DNA from 2 places in the Bacillus sp. NEB1478 genome. Region 1 is predicted to be linked to the other one. Evidence: riboswitches for the same ligand, from Rfam matches in the RefSeq annotation. Region 1 holds a riboswitch; the other holds the start of a gene.
What was found. A riboswitch is a leader RNA that binds a small molecule or an ion and turns the genes downstream of it on or off. The one in region 1 is predicted to bind cyclic di-GMP.

Region 2: another riboswitch for cyclic di-GMP. It lies ahead of RGB74_RS12230 (GGDEF domain-containing protein); the one in region 1 lies ahead of RGB74_RS01895 (anti-repressor SinI family protein).

Annotation. Positions count from the first base shown of each region.
Region 1 is NZ_CP134049.1:381,054-389,278, reverse strand. It holds gene RGB74_RS01920 (hypothetical protein) at 1-276, opposite strand, end outside; gene RGB74_RS01915 (DUF2569 family protein) at 510-971, opposite strand; gene RGB74_RS01910 (hypothetical protein) at 992-1,387, opposite strand; gene RGB74_RS01905 (hypothetical protein) at 1,492-1,860, opposite strand; gene RGB74_RS01900 (NAD(P)H-dependent flavin oxidoreductase) at 2,095-3,063, opposite strand; cyclic di-GMP riboswitch class I at 3,265-3,349, shown strand; gene RGB74_RS01895 (anti-repressor SinI family protein) at 3,378-3,530, shown strand; gene RGB74_RS01890 (helix-turn-helix domain-containing protein) at 3,600-3,920, shown strand; gene RGB74_RS01885 (SGNH/GDSL hydrolase family protein) at 4,117-4,887, shown strand; gene RGB74_RS01880 (STAS domain-containing protein) at 5,020-6,060, shown strand; gene RGB74_RS01875 (C40 family peptidase) at 6,620-7,273, opposite strand; gene RGB74_RS01870 (hypothetical protein) at 7,429-7,902, opposite strand; gene RGB74_RS01865 (GNAT family N-acetyltransferase) at 8,025-8,225, opposite strand, start outside.
Region 2 is NZ_CP134049.1:2,475,548-2,483,772, forward strand. It holds gene addB (helicase-exonuclease AddAB subunit AddB) at 1-2,465, opposite strand, end outside; gene RGB74_RS12225 (GGDEF domain-containing protein) at 2,744-3,802, opposite strand; gene RGB74_RS12230 (GGDEF domain-containing protein) at 3,920-4,855, opposite strand; cyclic di-GMP riboswitch class I at 5,065-5,154, opposite strand; gene RGB74_RS12235 (protein kinase family protein) at 5,228-5,881, opposite strand; gene RGB74_RS12240 (YhjD family protein) at 5,988-6,347, opposite strand; gene RGB74_RS12245 (WYL domain-containing protein) at 6,361-6,570, opposite strand; gene RGB74_RS12250 (STAS domain-containing protein) at 6,667-7,497, opposite strand; gene RGB74_RS12255 (DUF2243 domain-containing protein) at 7,634-8,002, shown strand; gene RGB74_RS12260 (peptidoglycan recognition protein family protein) at 7,996-8,225, opposite strand, start outside.

The sequences.
Region 1 (8,225 bases):
GAATAAAAACACCATCCCGAACAAAGCGTTTTTTGTATTATAAAGTGCTGTCTTATGAGCAAAGTCGAGCACTTTCAAACTTAAAATCCAAAATACACTTGCTATTGACCAGAATAGGAGCATGGATGTAATAAATGAAGTAGAAGTCATACCCATAATTCGATCAAGGACAAGGTTCATATTCTCCCAGACCATCACCGTCTGATAAAGTCCTAGTGCAAATAGTGCTGCTAAAAAAACAAATGCGTATTCAAATCCTGATGTATTATTTTTCATCCCCAAATATACTCTCCTTCCCTAATTCCGGTAAACCGAAACATCATTTTCAAATTATTTTACAATATTTTTTCCGAAATTTAAACCCCTTAATTTTTTAAATGTGCTTTTTTGGGGGACAGACCCCACAAAAAGACATATTTATCTTATTTGTTCATTCAGGAAGGACACTCAGTTTGATAACCAAAAAGCAGCCCCTAACCACTTCTGGGTGGTTAGGGGCTGCTTTTACCTTAGTTTACGAATGTATTTTTAACTCGAATGGATTTTGTTGCATATGAGCCCCAGATCAATAGAGCGATTCCTGCCATAAATGTGTTAAAGAAAGCCGGCAGTCCAGTATCTATATCGTCGATAAAAAGTAATGCTAAATCAAATAGTGCAATGGTATATAAGTTAATCTGCAATAATATTAACCATGTTTTCACGAAAGATTTTTTCTTTGAAAAAAATAAATATAATAAAATCACATTAATCACGAGAAGGACAATATTCACAACTAATTCTCCATAAATTAACACTTTTATTAAAGTGGATTCCAATGTATATGATTTTATGGCATCTATTCCCGTGATGATTGAATTGAATTTATCTGGAACTGCTAAAAGTAATCCTACCGCAACTAAAATTAGCCAGCCGCCAAGTCCTTTTAGTTGTTTTTCTTTTACGATTTGCTGAACTGATTTATTCTCCACAAAAATGTCCCCTTAACTTCTTAATTGAAAAGTTCTTCCTTGATGTCCATCTGAATGACGCCTTTTGTATCGATTGCTTGTAATGTTATCATCGACTCTCCTGAATATCCCTGCTCGAAATATCCAATCACAGTTTTAGTATGTAATGTCCCTTTGTCATCTGTATAAAGGAGCTTCATCGTATTTTCTCCAAACTCTTCAGTTGGTGTTACTTTGAGCTTATATTCTTCTTTTGGTTGGATTGAAGGGATTTCAATATCTGACGTTATGTTCTGGTACGTAATTTTCAAATCCGAGATATTCTTATTGGTTTGATTTTTTATTGTGATGTTAAATCCAGGTTGGTCCCTCGAAATGATATAGGCTCCAACAGTTAGAATACTTATAAATAAAACAACAGCTATAACTCTTTTCATCGTTTAACCTCATCATTAAATACTAAAAAAGCAGTGAGACCATAAATAAAATCTACTGCTTTCGTTTTATCCTATAGGTTTTTTAGGTTATCTCTTCTGGAATCCTATCTTATTGCTGGGGAAGCTAACAGTTTTTCGATATGACTCTTTAGAAGATCTGACTTCGTGTAGATCGTTTTTTCAAATTGCTCAATTGTCGTTTGGTTGCCATTGCTTTTGATTCGATCTTTATTAATCATTTCTTCTAGATGATATTTGCTCGTTTGCTCTAAAAGTTTCCCGTTTTCTGTTTGTGTGATAAAAACAAACACATCCATATCCCGATAATTGAGTTCGATCTCGATTCCAATATCTTTATTTTCATATAAGAAGGTGGTCTTCCAGCTCCCATCTGTCGCAATAGGATTTGTAAACCCATAGTTGCTTACAAGAAAAGAAAAGCTTTCTTCTGTTTGTGATGAGAATAAATTCATGATGACACCTCCATTATTTTTAGATTTTAATCAAATCATCTTCTATTGTTACCTATATTTTCTTCCTTTTGTTCATTAATCCTCTTTTGTAATGATTATGTAAAGAGATATTTTATTAATGTGCTTACATCATAGCAAACTATTGTATGCTTTTTCTTAATTTGTTGTGGATAATCTAACAAAATCCCCCATTTCCAGTTTACAAATTCTTGAAATAGGGGATTTGTTTAATAGTTATTTAGAGATTAATAAATCTTTTGTTTCCAGAGCTTCTTTATATTCTACAACAAGTTCTTCAACAACGTTTTTTATGGTAGATATTTTTTTGATGCTTCCCACCCCTTGGCCAGCAGACCAGATATCTTTCCATGCTTTTGCTTTAGATTCTGTGAACGATAGGTCCACTGCATCTTTTTTCTTGAGATTTTCAATATCGAATCCTGCTCTTTGCAAGGATGGAAGAAGATAATTTCCATTAATTCCGCTTATTGCATCTGTGTAAATGAGATCTTCGAGTGTCGATTCAATCAGCATCTGTCGGTATTCTTCACTAGCTGAAGACTCCTCAGTTGCGATGAATCTCGTTCCCATGTACACGAGATCTGCTCCAAGTATTTTCGCTGCAAGAATGTCCTCACCTGTCGAGACCGATCCTGCTAAAACCGTAATGCCATCCCAGAATTCTTTCACAGCTTTTAAGAATGCAAATGGATTGAGTGTACCACCATGTCCCCCTGCCCCGGCACAAACGAGAATAAGTCCGTCTATTCCTGTTTTCGCGGCTTTACGAGCGTGATCTAGAGAGATTACATCAGAAAAAACCAATCCCCCATAACTATGTACGATTGCAGCAACATCTGTAGGATTTCCAAGAGAGGTAATCACAACTGGCGGTTTGTATTTTTGTATTAACTCCAAGTCTTCTTGAAATCTTTTGTTTGTGCGATGAACAATTAAATTGACTCCCCATGGCGCGACTTTTTCAGTCGGATTTTCATTCTGATATTGTTCAAGTTTCTCAGTAATATGAATCATCCAATTTTCAAGGAGTTCTGATGTTCGTGCATTTAATAATGGAAAAGTTCCGATGATACCAGCCTTACAGCTTTCCATCACCATTTCCGGGCTGGAAACTAAAAACATCGGAGCATTTATTACAGGTAATAATAATTGTTTCGACAAATTCGTTGGTAATTTTGACATCAAACTGAACCTCCTCAGAAGATTAACGTTAAAATAGTTTTCCACAGTTATTGTCAGAATCCTTCATATTTAACTCTTTTATGATTCAATAGCCTCAATTTCACCATGAAATATTACATTTTTGTAACAGCCATTTTCTGACAATTTTTTCTTTATCGCTTGTTTATAATCAAATTATATTAGGAAATTCGAACTAATACCTTCAGACAATGGCAAACATTATCGAAAGAGATGGGCGCAAAGCCACGGGTCTAAAGCAAATTGCTATGATCGCCGGGTTACCTGAAAAATCACCTATCTGGAGGGATCTTTTAGTGGAAAACACAGTAACGTTAGATCGTGAGTGGATTGATTTAATGAAAGAAGCTAGAGATCAAGGTTTCACTAAAGAAGAGATTGTTGAATTTTTAAAAAACCCAGTCGCTAAATTAAATGAAGTCTATATGCAGAAAATCGTCAATTCCTAATTATATTTACTTCATCTGTGCAAAAAGTTATAATATAGTCAAATTATTCACAAATGGGGAACGCACATGATGATTGGTGAACGAGTAAAAAAATACCGTATGGAAAAAGGGCTCTCCATAACAGCTTTAGCTGAAAAAGCTGGAGTTGCTAAATCCTACATAAGTGCATTAGAACGAAATATACAACAGAATCCATCCATACAGCTCTTAGAAAAAATCGCTGATGTTCTAAATATTTCAGTTGATCACTTGATTAATCAAGAAGTCGATACAAAGAATTTAGACCACGAGTGGGCAGAGCTTGTAAAGGAAGCTATGGGTTCAGGTGTGAGTAAAGAACAATTTAAAGAATTCCTAGAGTTTAATAAGTGGAAAAATAAACAAAACTAGCCAATAGGTCTCCCTATTGGCTAGTTTTTTTATAATTTTTTTTCTGTTATCGAATATGACGTATTCTGTTGGATTTTCAATGAAAACGTCATTTTAATTTGATTTACATTCTCCTTTATAAAAGGTACGATTATCTTTATAAAGAACGTTTTTGTTCTTAATAAAGACTATGTGTATATAAGGAGGATATTCATTAATGCATTTCGTAAAAAAACAGCTTCCATTACTGCTCTCATTACTATTGTTGTCTTTATTCTTTTCTCCACTTAAAGCAAATGCAGCTACAAACGAGAATAATCACATTACTTATGTAGCTTTAGGCGACTCGTTAGCTGCCGGTGTAACCCCTACTAATTCGCTAGGACTCGGATATCCGCATTATTTAACTGGAATACTTCAACAAGCTAACTATACAGTCACACCTGGTTTTTTTGGAATCCCTGGTTATACAAGCTCTGATGTATTAAATGATCTTACAGTTCCAACTCGACCACTTTATTACCCATTACAAAATGCCATAAAACAAGCTGATATTGTTACGATTGATATTGGAGCAAATGATATCCTCAAAAAACTAACAACTGGTCAACAAGTTAAAAATACGGATATCCAAAAAACAGTAAGTAATTTAACAGCTATTTTGGTAGACATAAAAAAGAAGAATCCTTCTGCAAAGGTTTATGTTATGGGTTATTACAATCCTTTTCCGCATGCTAATTCTTTGTATGCCCCATATGTCCCTACCCTTGTAAGTGTACTCAATAAATATAATCTAATGGCTGAGGGCATCTCAAAATTGTTAAATGCCACATTTGTACCAACAGCAAGTATAATTCAATCAAACTATGTAGTGTATTTAACAAATCCAAATAACATACACTTAAGCCCTGCTGGTTACCAAGCAGTAGCTGCAGAGTTTTTTAAAGCGATTCAATCCAACAAAACAGGGCAAGTCTCTATAAAATGAAAATAATAAATTGTATGCCTTTTCAACCTTGTTGATCAGGCATATTTTTTTATTTTACTTTTGTTTCATTCGTTTCAAAACAGGGTATAGATTTTAGATGTCAATTATTTATGAGTTGTTGGAGGATAATTTATGGATGTGACACCTAAAGATCGATTAAATTCTCAAAAAAGCATAGATGTTGGCGGTTCCTCTTTTTATTGGGATTTAGATCAAGGTACTTTCCAATTTGAAGGCGGAGACGTCATGTTGTTTTGGATTGATTCTGCATTCAAAGTTTTCCTTAGTACGATTGAGGAAATCACTGGTGAAGGTACGGCTGATCTTGTTTTTGAAACTGCTGGTTATCGTACAGGTCTCGTGGTCAGTGATTTTTACAAAAATTCAATTAGAGATATTGCGAAATCCATTGAAGCTCTGCCGAATATCTATATTACGGCCGGTTGGGGAAAAACTTACATAGAAGCTGATATTGAAAAAAAAGAAGCGCTTATTACGATTACGAACAGTTGGGAAACAAAAGTAAAAGCGTCCCAAAACAGTAAACGGATTGGCCGATTTCTTCCTGGTCACTGGGCTGGCGTGTTCACCGGCTTATTCAACACAAACATGTGGTACAAAGTGATTAATGAAGAATGTGATGAAAATAGATTAAAAATTAAAGTGTCCGAGTCAGATATTACACCTAGTGCGAATATTCGTGATCTGATTAAACGTGAAGAACAAAATGAGATTATGAAACTTGAAGCGATGGTTGAAAACAGGACACGTGATCTAACAGATTTAATAAAAGAAATATCATCGCCAATCATTCCGGTGACAGACAATATCGTAGTAATACCGTTGATTGGAAAATACAATGAATTGCGTTCAAGAGATATGCTGGAACATACCCTATCTGCTCTCCCAGATCACCGTGCGCAATTTGTCATTTTAGATTTAACAGGCGTCAAATCGATCGATACAACGATGATCGATATGCTGAATAAATTGGTTTCCTCTGCACGTTTGTTTGGAATGGAAACACTGCTTGTAGGCATCTCACCAGAAATGAGTATAGAGATCACTAAAAATCAATATTGTCTTGGGGAAAGTACTTATTTCCGAAATTTAAAACATGCGATCTATTTTGCTTTTGCTAAAGAAGGCATGCATATACAAGAACCAAAATAGAATGTGGGATAAAAAGAAGCGTCAGTGCAGATTTGCACTGACGCTTCTTTTTTGTCTTTAATTTCAGTTTTGTTGTCCTCCTGAAAAACACAAAAACACCATAAATGTATTTGTATGGGGTCTGTCCCCACCCATTTTTAAAAATACACAGCATTCGTCTATGCAACTCGTCTCTACGTTCATATGATATACAGAAACCGATACACACGTGAGATCGGTTACCATGTTGTGAGGTGAATTTATTAATGTGTTATAAGTGTGGAAATTTTGACCACTGTAAGTTCGACGAAAAGCACGACAAGAAGCATGACAAGAAGCACAAAAAGAAGCACGATAAGAAGCACGACAAATGTGATATGAAAAAGAAAAAGCATGATTGCCATAAATGCGAATCTTCTTCTTCATCTTCCTCATCCTCTTCTAGTTCTGTAGTTATCAAGTGCAAGAAATTTAAAAAGAAGCACCACTGTTGCTGCGATCCTTGGGCGAGACTCTTGTTCTAGGATTAGAAAAGGAGACCGGTTGTTGGATCGATCTCCTTTACTCTTATACTTATAAACTACAAACGTTTAGCCCCGAGATAACGCGGCTTCCAGTATGTGTTACTCATTTCAGCAATACTCACACCCTTAGAGGATGATGCACTAATAAATTTCCCATCACCAATATAGATTCCCACGTGTGAAGCACCTGGTTCATACGTTTCAAAAAAGACTAAATCACCAACACCCAAAGTAGTGACTTTATATCCAATGTTTGCCCACATATCTTTAGCTGTTCTCGGTAAAACAATATTGTGAGATTGCTTAAATACATAGTCCACATAACCTGAGCAGTCAAAACCGCTCGGGTCTGTTCCACCCCATTTATAAGGCGTTCCAAGGTAACGTTTTGCATAATCTACTAAGTAAGCGTTATTAACATTGTAAACTCCTAATTTATTGAAAGTACTGCGTCCGGCAACCCCATCAGCCGTTAACCCTTTTGCACGCTGAAAATTAACAACAGCACTTTTCGTATAAGAACCAAAATAAGAAGTAAACGAACCGCTATATGTAAAATAACCTTTGTCTTTTAACATTGATTGTAACGTTTTTACTTCTGAAACCGTCATTCCTTGATAGAGTGTTTGATCCCCTAAATTAGCAAATGCTTGTACTGGTGATAGTAATAAAGTTGTACCTAAAACCGTTGTTGCTATCCATTTTTTCATATTCTTCCGTAACCCCTTTATATTTCCAAGTAATCTATAATTATCCTACTATATTAAAAAGTGGTTGTGTTTTACACTTGGATTACGAAAAATAGGAATTTAGTCTATCTTGTTTTTATCTTAAAAATATATTAATAGTTTTCTGTTCTAAGAAATTAAAGTGGCATTAAATTCTTTAAACCATAACCCATATACATTTCGACACAATAAAAACCAATTGCCATAAACAATAGCAGTGCCGCACCCTTTATGATGAGTTTATTGTTTGAATTGTTCTTTTTCCGTTTTTGCCATTCATCTGACAAAAGAAAGAACACTGTACAAATAATGCTAAATAACGCTAAGCCTTTAATTAACAACATTGTAAGTACTGCAAAGAATATATGGATAAAAGCTGAACCCATAAAACGATATTTCCCCATTTTTTTAGTTAAAGAGTCAGAAAAAAGCGAGACTGGAATCATATAAACAAAGTTTCCGATCAAGAGAACAATTAATATTATAATGAAAACTGGCCAAAAGTTTTGATCATATGCATCCAAAATAACAATCACAGCATACCAAATACCAAGAAAAAGAAGTGTCGAAAACCAAGCTGCTCTCACTTTTCTAGGAATAGATTTCTCCATGTTTAACTCTCCCTAATCTTTGTTTGTGAATTACTTCACATAACAAATTATACCATATATTTCATTTTGAGTACTTAATAAAAATAGACCTCTCGCTTAAGTGAAGAGGTCTACTATATCCTTTATAAGGTTTTCGCATCCTCTAAGTATTCCTTTGCCGGTGCGGGATGATTATATCTTGCCATGGCCGTTTTATGCTTTCTCAAACCTAGTTTTTCATAAAAGCCTTCTCTGCCAGTAGTGGCCGTTAAATGAATGAAAAAGATGTCTTTAGCCTTTGTTAAAATATCATTCATGAGTTTCTTACCAATGCCCATCCCTTG
Region 2 (8,225 bases), 1.8 Mb from region 1:
ATCTGCCGCTCCTTCAATTTCAATCCATACGATGCAAATTGAGAAAACGGACAAGACTGAAAAAGTTCCATGCGCGAAATACTTGTTAGGATTGTTTCACCGTACAGTTCTCTGGAAACTTCTTCGCTTAATTTCGCTTCTCGGTTTAAATAAAACAAACTGGATATCGTTTTTGCAGCATAATGGCCATATTTATGATTAGTTATGGACCAATTGTACACATCCCACCATATCGGCGAAATCGGATATCCCCTTTTCCATTCGCGAAGCTGAACGCTTAGGCAGGATATACTTTTTAAAGGATGTTGAATAAAGTCCATACTTCCTTCTATAGATGGTTCATTTTGATACAGCTCTTCATTTAATGCCGGAAAAAGGTCTTGAAGACGCCCAATAACCATTGAGGGCTGCAGGGTTTTCCCTTCTTCATCGGCAAGAGCATACGACACATATAGACGGTCACTGGCATTTGTTAAAGCCAAATAAATCATAAACTGTTCATCAAGCAATTTACGGCGTGATGAAGGTGCAAGTTCGACACCATTTTTGGAAAGAGCATCTCGTTCATCTTCAGATAATAGACCGTCATCTTTTGGTTTTGCAGGAATAACACCATCGTTAACACCTAAAATAAAATTCACTTTTACATCAGTAAATCGGGATCGTTCGATTGTTCCTGCAAGAACTTGATCCAGTGATGGAGGAACTAATGCAAATTTCATGCTTTCTAGCCCTGTATCCAGCATCTGCGTCCAAGTTTCTTTTGAAAGTTCTTCTTTTCCGGTTAGTTCAACCATCTCATCTAATAGGTTCAGCACAGCATTCCACACTTGACCGTGCTCTCTTGCTGCCCGAAGTTTCCCGTCAGATTCGGATCTGAATCTCATTTTTTCAAGTTTTAAAGGGATGCTGAGCTCCTCTAGAAATGTATAAAGCGCACTGCAATAATCTTTAATCGTCTTACTTGAAGACAGTCTCCTAGACAAGCGTTTTAATGGTGAAACAATCATTTCACGCAAATCATTGAATAGTTGTTCTTTCTCATCATCGCGTGTAGTTTTACCAAAATCTTCGGCTTCAAACCCTCTGAATCTCTTATATTGCCATGGTTTAGAGTCTGTCCATCTACTTCCTTGTATACCAAGAGCAAGTACATAGTTTTCTAGTTCGTCCATACCTCTTCTGATCTCTGTTGTCGTTTTGCTGATCTCATCAGCCGGGTATAGCAATTCTGTTTTGACCGCTCGGAAAACTGCCTCATACCTCCAATTTTTCAGCACAATATCTAAGGAAGAACGAATCAATTCGATCAGCGGATGATGAAGCATCGATTTTTTCTGATCTAAAAATACAGGAATGTCATAATCGGCAAAAACGGTTTCGATCAATGGCTGGTAGCTTCCTGAGTTACGGACAGTTACGGCGATATCACGATATCTGTATCCATGATCACGAACCAGCTCAATAATCTTCCGTGCTGCTCCTTCTACTTCTAATCTTAAATTAACCGCTGCTCCAATATGTATTCCTGATGAATCTGGAAAAGTCATTGCAGGTCTTGTATCATAATGTTTTTCAATATGTGAAATAGCATGCGATCTGAATTTCGGAGTTTCATAGCGTAAAACCGGCTCCATCAATTCCACACCAAGTTCTTGTGCTTTTTGTGATAATACTTGCCTAGTTCTTATCGTCATATAAAACACATCTAATTCATGAGGTTCAGACCCATTTTCTTGTGATGGATCTACAGTAAGTGCAATGGTTACTTTTTTCGCATGCTGCATCAATGCTGCTGTTACTTCTAGCTCCTGAGGTGTAAACGAGTGAAAACCGTCTATATAAATTTCACAGTTCTTGATCATTTCTGAATAAGCGATTTTTTCCTGCAGCAATCTCAAGTAATCTTCTGAATCTAAATATTGTTCAGCCAGCGCCTTTTCCAGCGCACTTGAAATTACGCTCAAATCGGATAATTTATCTTTCAGTACCTTCTTATTGTTTTCTTTCTGACCAAGACTTAAAAGCGTTTCTGCATTATAAGTTAAATGCTCTGAAGATACACAATATCGCTTCAGCTCTGTCATCATCATTTCTAGTAATTCATAAAAACCATTCTGCTCTGATGCTTTCTTAAAGATCTTAAGTTCTTCTTTTTTGTTCTCAATAATCTTTCTGAGCATCATCCGTACTCCAGAACTTGTGATGTGAAGCCGCGTCATACCCCCTGTTTCACCAAGAATACGCCAGGCTAGCCTTGAGAAACTATAGACTTGGGCTCTCATCATTCCGTTCAAACCTGGTGTACCTGCAAGTTTGTATTCTGATTGAAATGTCATCTGATCTGGTACTAAATAAATAATAGGACTTCCAGATGGATCATCTGCCAACTTTTGTTGGATGTCCTGAAAGACAGAGTGGGACTTTCCGCTGCCGGATCGCCCCAAAATAAATTGCAAACTCATATTTTCATCCCCTGTTCCGTACACAATTTCTGTTTTTATTATCTCATAATCTCTTATGAGAACAAAGGTTAGCATTCTCAAAAACAAGTAAATAAAGCTGGAATTTAAAGGATATCTCTTAATAAAAAGCTCGGTTTAATATTGTTTTAGCTCTTTTCTTAAAGATTATTGTTTTTTAATAAGATTTGGTTAAACTATCCTTTGATAAGAAGACTGGAGCGGAAATCAACATCGCCATCTCTAATAACAATAAAAAAAAAAGAAAACCCACTGTTATTTCAGCTGATTTCCTTTTTATGATCTACTTTGAATGTATTTCTTCCCGATGTTTTCGCATCGTAAAGAAGTGTATCCGCTCTTTTAATGAGATTTGCTGGCTTTTCGCCAGGATGATGGACGGCGATACCATAGCTTAATGTTACAGGCAGAACCCCTTGGTTTAATCTGTAGGGGTATTTTTTTAAATGGTCATTCACTTGTTCGATCGATCTCTTAACTGCCGATTCTTTATCTGTATGTATGATCCAGGCAAATTCTTCTCCCCCATAACGGTATGCAGTTCCTTCTTTCATTGGTAAATACCGTGTGAAGACAGAAGAAACAAGCTTCAGCACTTCGTCACCAACAACATGTCCATGAACATCGTTCACTTTTTTAAAATGATCAATATCACAAAAAACAAGTGTAAAGGAAGATTCATGTTTTGTTTTTTCTAATACATCTTCTTGAAATTTACGATGATTGAAAAGACCGGTTAAATAATCTTGAACAGACTGAAGCTGATACATGTTTTTCTCAAAAAAGTTCTGTCGTTCCTTCGAAGCTAATACCCCGCCATATAAAGCAATCAGCCACAAAAAAGTACTGTTAATAAAGAAATTAAAAAAGGTTTTTGTTTCTAAATATCCTGCATCATACAAGAATAGGGATACGAATCCTGTAAATATGGCGGCAGCTAAAACGATAGAACCTTTTAGTCTCCAGTAAATCGCAGCATGGATTACAATCAAATAACCTACTGGAATAAACGGACTTTCTGAATTTCCGGTAAGGAGCAGCAGCCACGAGTATACGATAAAATCAAAAACAATACCTCCACGCGTAAATATCCGATAGTAATAGGATTTCTCATGAAAGCGCCATAGAACAAACTGAGTAGCTCCCATATAAGCAATTCCTATTGTTAAAAGTAAAGGAAATGTCTCTTTATTAAAGTTCAATACGCTCGCAATCGGATTGTAATAAAATAAGGGTACGCAAACGATTACAAAAAACCACCGTAAAAGTGACGAGATTGTCTCTGAACGATGATCTGTTATTACAAATAAGTCTCTCATTACTGCCATCTTCTTTCGTATTTATGTTCCTAATTCTAGAAATTATAGCATATGGGCATACTTCCCTGATAAGACTTTTCTTTACATATTAGTAAAACGGTTCATTTGGCACGGGAATTATGTCTTGATTTCCCGTTTATTGCTATACATTCGTTCATCAGCTAGTTGAAGATAATAGTCAATATTTTCATATGCATCATTTAAGAGCTCTATAGCACCATAGGCGAGCGAAATGTCTTTATTCCAATTCATAAGCTGGTTCTCCATTTTTTCGACGAGAAGATACGAATCTTCTTCATTTAAACCTGGCAGTAAGAATACGAACTCATCGCCTCCAAATCTAAAGCCAGACGAAAGCTTTAGCCGTTTAGCCAATTCAGCAATTTGCTGCAGAAGTTCATCTCCGGCATGATGACCGTAAACATCGTTAATATGTTTGAAGTTATTAATGTCAAACATAACAAGCGTGATTGGCATTTTAATCTTCTTAGCATTTTTAATTTCACTTTCCAGACAATCATAAAAATAACGGCGATTATACAGATTCGTTAAAGGATCCCTGATACTGATCTCTTTTAAATCTTTAAATTGCTGTGAAGAAAATCCGCTCAAAAAGCCTGTTATCGAACGATGAGCCGCATGGTTCCATCGGTCAAGCATGATAAGCTGAATGTAAATATCTTCACTTTTAGTGACTTTCTTCATCTCTTGCAGTACGGCTTCTCTTATACTTGTTGAGAAACAAGCGAGAGAACGGTGCGGAATACGCTGATGCTTCAAAAAATGAATACCTGAGCGAAACGCTTTTTCCTCAGCTTGTTTCAAGAAGTCTTGAAAACGATGTTCTTTCAAAAACACAGCATGTACAATTCCGCGTAAAAATTTTTCCAGCACCCGCTCATATTGTTCAACAAAGCTGCTAAGAAAAGTATTAAAATCTTCATATAAATGCAGCTCTTTTTTATGTATATCAATCATAGATGGGATGGATTTTATAAATCTTTTATACAAATCTTTTTTGAGTGCGCGCAGGTCTAGTTGGCTTTCTTCCATATTAGCAACCCTCAAATCTTCAATAATTTACATACAAAGAGCCATCCCCCTTAAGAATTAAAGGGAAATGGCTCTTAATGCTTGATAAACTTGGAATCTCGTCTTGTTTTGTCCTTCCGGTGCTCATGTATTAGCAATACACTGAACTCCTCTGAACTCCACATCATCGATCTTCTAGCTTCAGAAACATTAATATGGCATCGTTCCCCTTTGGCAACCGGCTGCCATCGTATGCATCCACATACTTTAGGCCCATAGCTTTGCGTCCCAGCTTTTCAACTGGTTTGCCCTTATTACAAAGGTTTTTATGATTTATAGTTATTATATCCTATATAGGGAAAATGTGCCAATATTTTTTATAGGCAATATTAACTATTGTAATTTCTTTTCGATAGAATATTTTAACTTTCGATAATATCTATACCCTATTCGAACTAGATTTAAAACAAAATATGGAATGCGTATAGGGAAACGGTAAAGTGTTTTTTTGTAAAATTTGAAGTAGGCTTTTCTTAAATCTGCCCATTTTCTGCATTCTACCTGTTTTAAGAAGTCAGAAACATCGACAATAATTCCTCTGCCGTTACTGATCATGACATTCTTCCCATGAACATCAACAGGAAATAAGCCCTTTTTCTTCGCATAATTCAGAGCTTCATCGATATCATAAATGACTTTTTCAGGAATTTTAACACCTTTATGAACACAATCATAGAGAGTTACCCCTTCAATTCTCTTTAAAATCAGGAATCGATCTTCCGTATAATAGCATACGGAATAGCCAGGATGCTCTCCCAGTTTTTCATATACCTTCTTTTCTTGGATAAGGCCATGCGCTTCTCTTCCATAGATTTTAACAACATAAGCGGGATAGTCAGGATGAAGGAATACTGCGGCATAGTTTCCGCAGCCGATCAATTTCCAAGGATGAGGAGTGTTGATAGGGCATACCGGATCAAACGGACTCTGACTCTCTATAATCATTTCTCTATTTAACTGTCTTGTAAGCTGGATAAAGTGTTCCATACATTTCCTCTTTTTCGTTGGTATACCATGAGTTTTAGCATCTAGCAATACGTTCATTGTATACACAACCAGCTAAAAAGGAAACCAATTTGAAGGAAAGAAATTTCTATTGTGATGCAACGCGAAGATAAGACATCATGAGGGTTTCAGCTTTATTCTTCAAATGGACATTCGGAAATCTCATAATTTCACGATAACCTCGAATGAATATCTCATATTCGGTAATATCGTTATCTTTCTGGCCATCCATCACCTTAATTTTTCTTTTTCTTAGTTCAACGCGAACATCATGCAAGTCTTTGCTAATTTGATTCATTATCTGCTCTAAGAGAGCGATGTAAGGCTGCTTTAATTTAAATGCTGAACGGTTTACAACTTGTAAATCACGGTGAAAAACCGTTAATATAATCGGATACATTACGAATTTATCGATTAATGAACGTTCCTCTTCATTACCATACTGCATATAGATCCCCCTTTTAAGAAGGCAAAAATTTAAATTGAACAGATAAAATATTGCTGATTTCAAAGGTTCTTATTTGTTTTCGCTCAGAACAGAAAGCCGTAACAAGCTTACCGTCAAAAGCATAAGGCGTGATAAGGCGTTGTGTGATTGCACCGCTTTTAGAAAGGTAGATCACCTCAATCGGCGCCCTTTCTTGGATGCATCTCAAAAACATACTTGTCATGTTAGAGACCTCCTTTTTATCAGTATATACGAACACACGTTCTTTTAACACTAGAAAAAAATACCTGCCCTATTTGGGCAAGTATCTTTACAAAAATTATTTCGTTTTTGACTCAAAGCCCATCGCTTCAAGCTGCTGATACAGATTTCCCGCAATCGAAATTCCATCAAAGCTGATTCCCAAAGAAACTACTGTTTGTGCAAGTTCGGGGCGCATACCGCTTAATGTCACTTCAACACCTAATAATTTTAAGGAATTGATTACTTTAAATAAATTGTGTGCAACCATCGTGTCAATAACTGGTACTCCTGATAAATCTATAAATAGATGTTCTACCTGTAACTCGGTGCATCTCTCCAAAGCTGTTTCCATTATAAGCTTTGAACGATGTGTATCAATTGTCCCAACAAGCGGGAGTACTGCAATCGATCGAGTAAGACGGACAACGGGTACAGATAATTCTTCGATCGCTTCACGTGCAAGTCCCAATACTTTATTGTTGTTTTCTACATAAGCTACACTAAACGCGTGAACGGCTTCATCGAGCAGTGGATCTATAATGGAGGCTGCTTTTAACACCGTTTCTGCAGAGGATGTCTGCTTTTTTATCTCTTCTCTAATAAAATCCCATAATACAATTCTGTAAAAACGGGTACTGTGCAATGCCAGATCAAGAGGAACTTCATACTGAACAGCAAGTTCTCCATTTCTTTTTCCCCATTCGATGAATGCTCTTTCTACTTCTTCTAAATTTTCATATAACGCTTCTCCAAAATATGAAAAGAGTTCTCCGCGTAATTGAAGTACTTGTTCAGTGAGCTCCGGTGGATTTTGACCATGCTGGATTCTTACTTCATCAATTTTTTTTGCTAGTTCGTATTTATGTTTTACGATTTTCTTCCCCAATTGCTGCAAATGAACTTCCATCTCTATTATGATCCCCCTAAAAATATATAAAAATATTGCATAGCTCCTATCTATATACCATTATTATACATGAGGTAAACATTTTTATTTGAATAAAAAAGAAGTTTATCGGATCGCTAATTAGAGAGGGATACTTATGAAAATTTGGTTGGGGTTTATTTTTGGACTTTTCGCTATGTCTCATTGGTCGACTTACGCTTTTGCATTTGAATTAAAAGCAGAAACCGCTGCAGAACGAATTGGTGCAGTTTCTATTGGGGTTGCCATATTAATCATTATATTAATGTTAATCTACAAACGGTATGACTCCTCGTTTTTCCACGGATTCTTGGCTGCTATCGGATTATTTTTAACAGTAGACAATATTTTATTTCATTGGGTGTTTCGGCTGCATCGCATCACTAGCGGTCCAGAAGCGAATATCCTAGAACCATTATTTGTGATCGCAGGAATCGGTCTTGTTTATTATACGTGGAAAAAAGAGCAGCCGAAAAATTATCAATGATCAATAAAGACTGCAAAACCCGCTGCTTTTGCTTTGGCTGCCAGTTTTTGTGCATTATCTCTGGATGAAAAAGCACCGATTTGAACTTTATAAAGATTTTTAGAAGCAGTAACTGTATCTTTAAATACTTCATTTTGAACAATCATTTTTTTCAATTCATATTTTACATCCTCGATAAAAAAGGGAAATGACTTATCATACTGATGCATACTGTTAAGCGGAT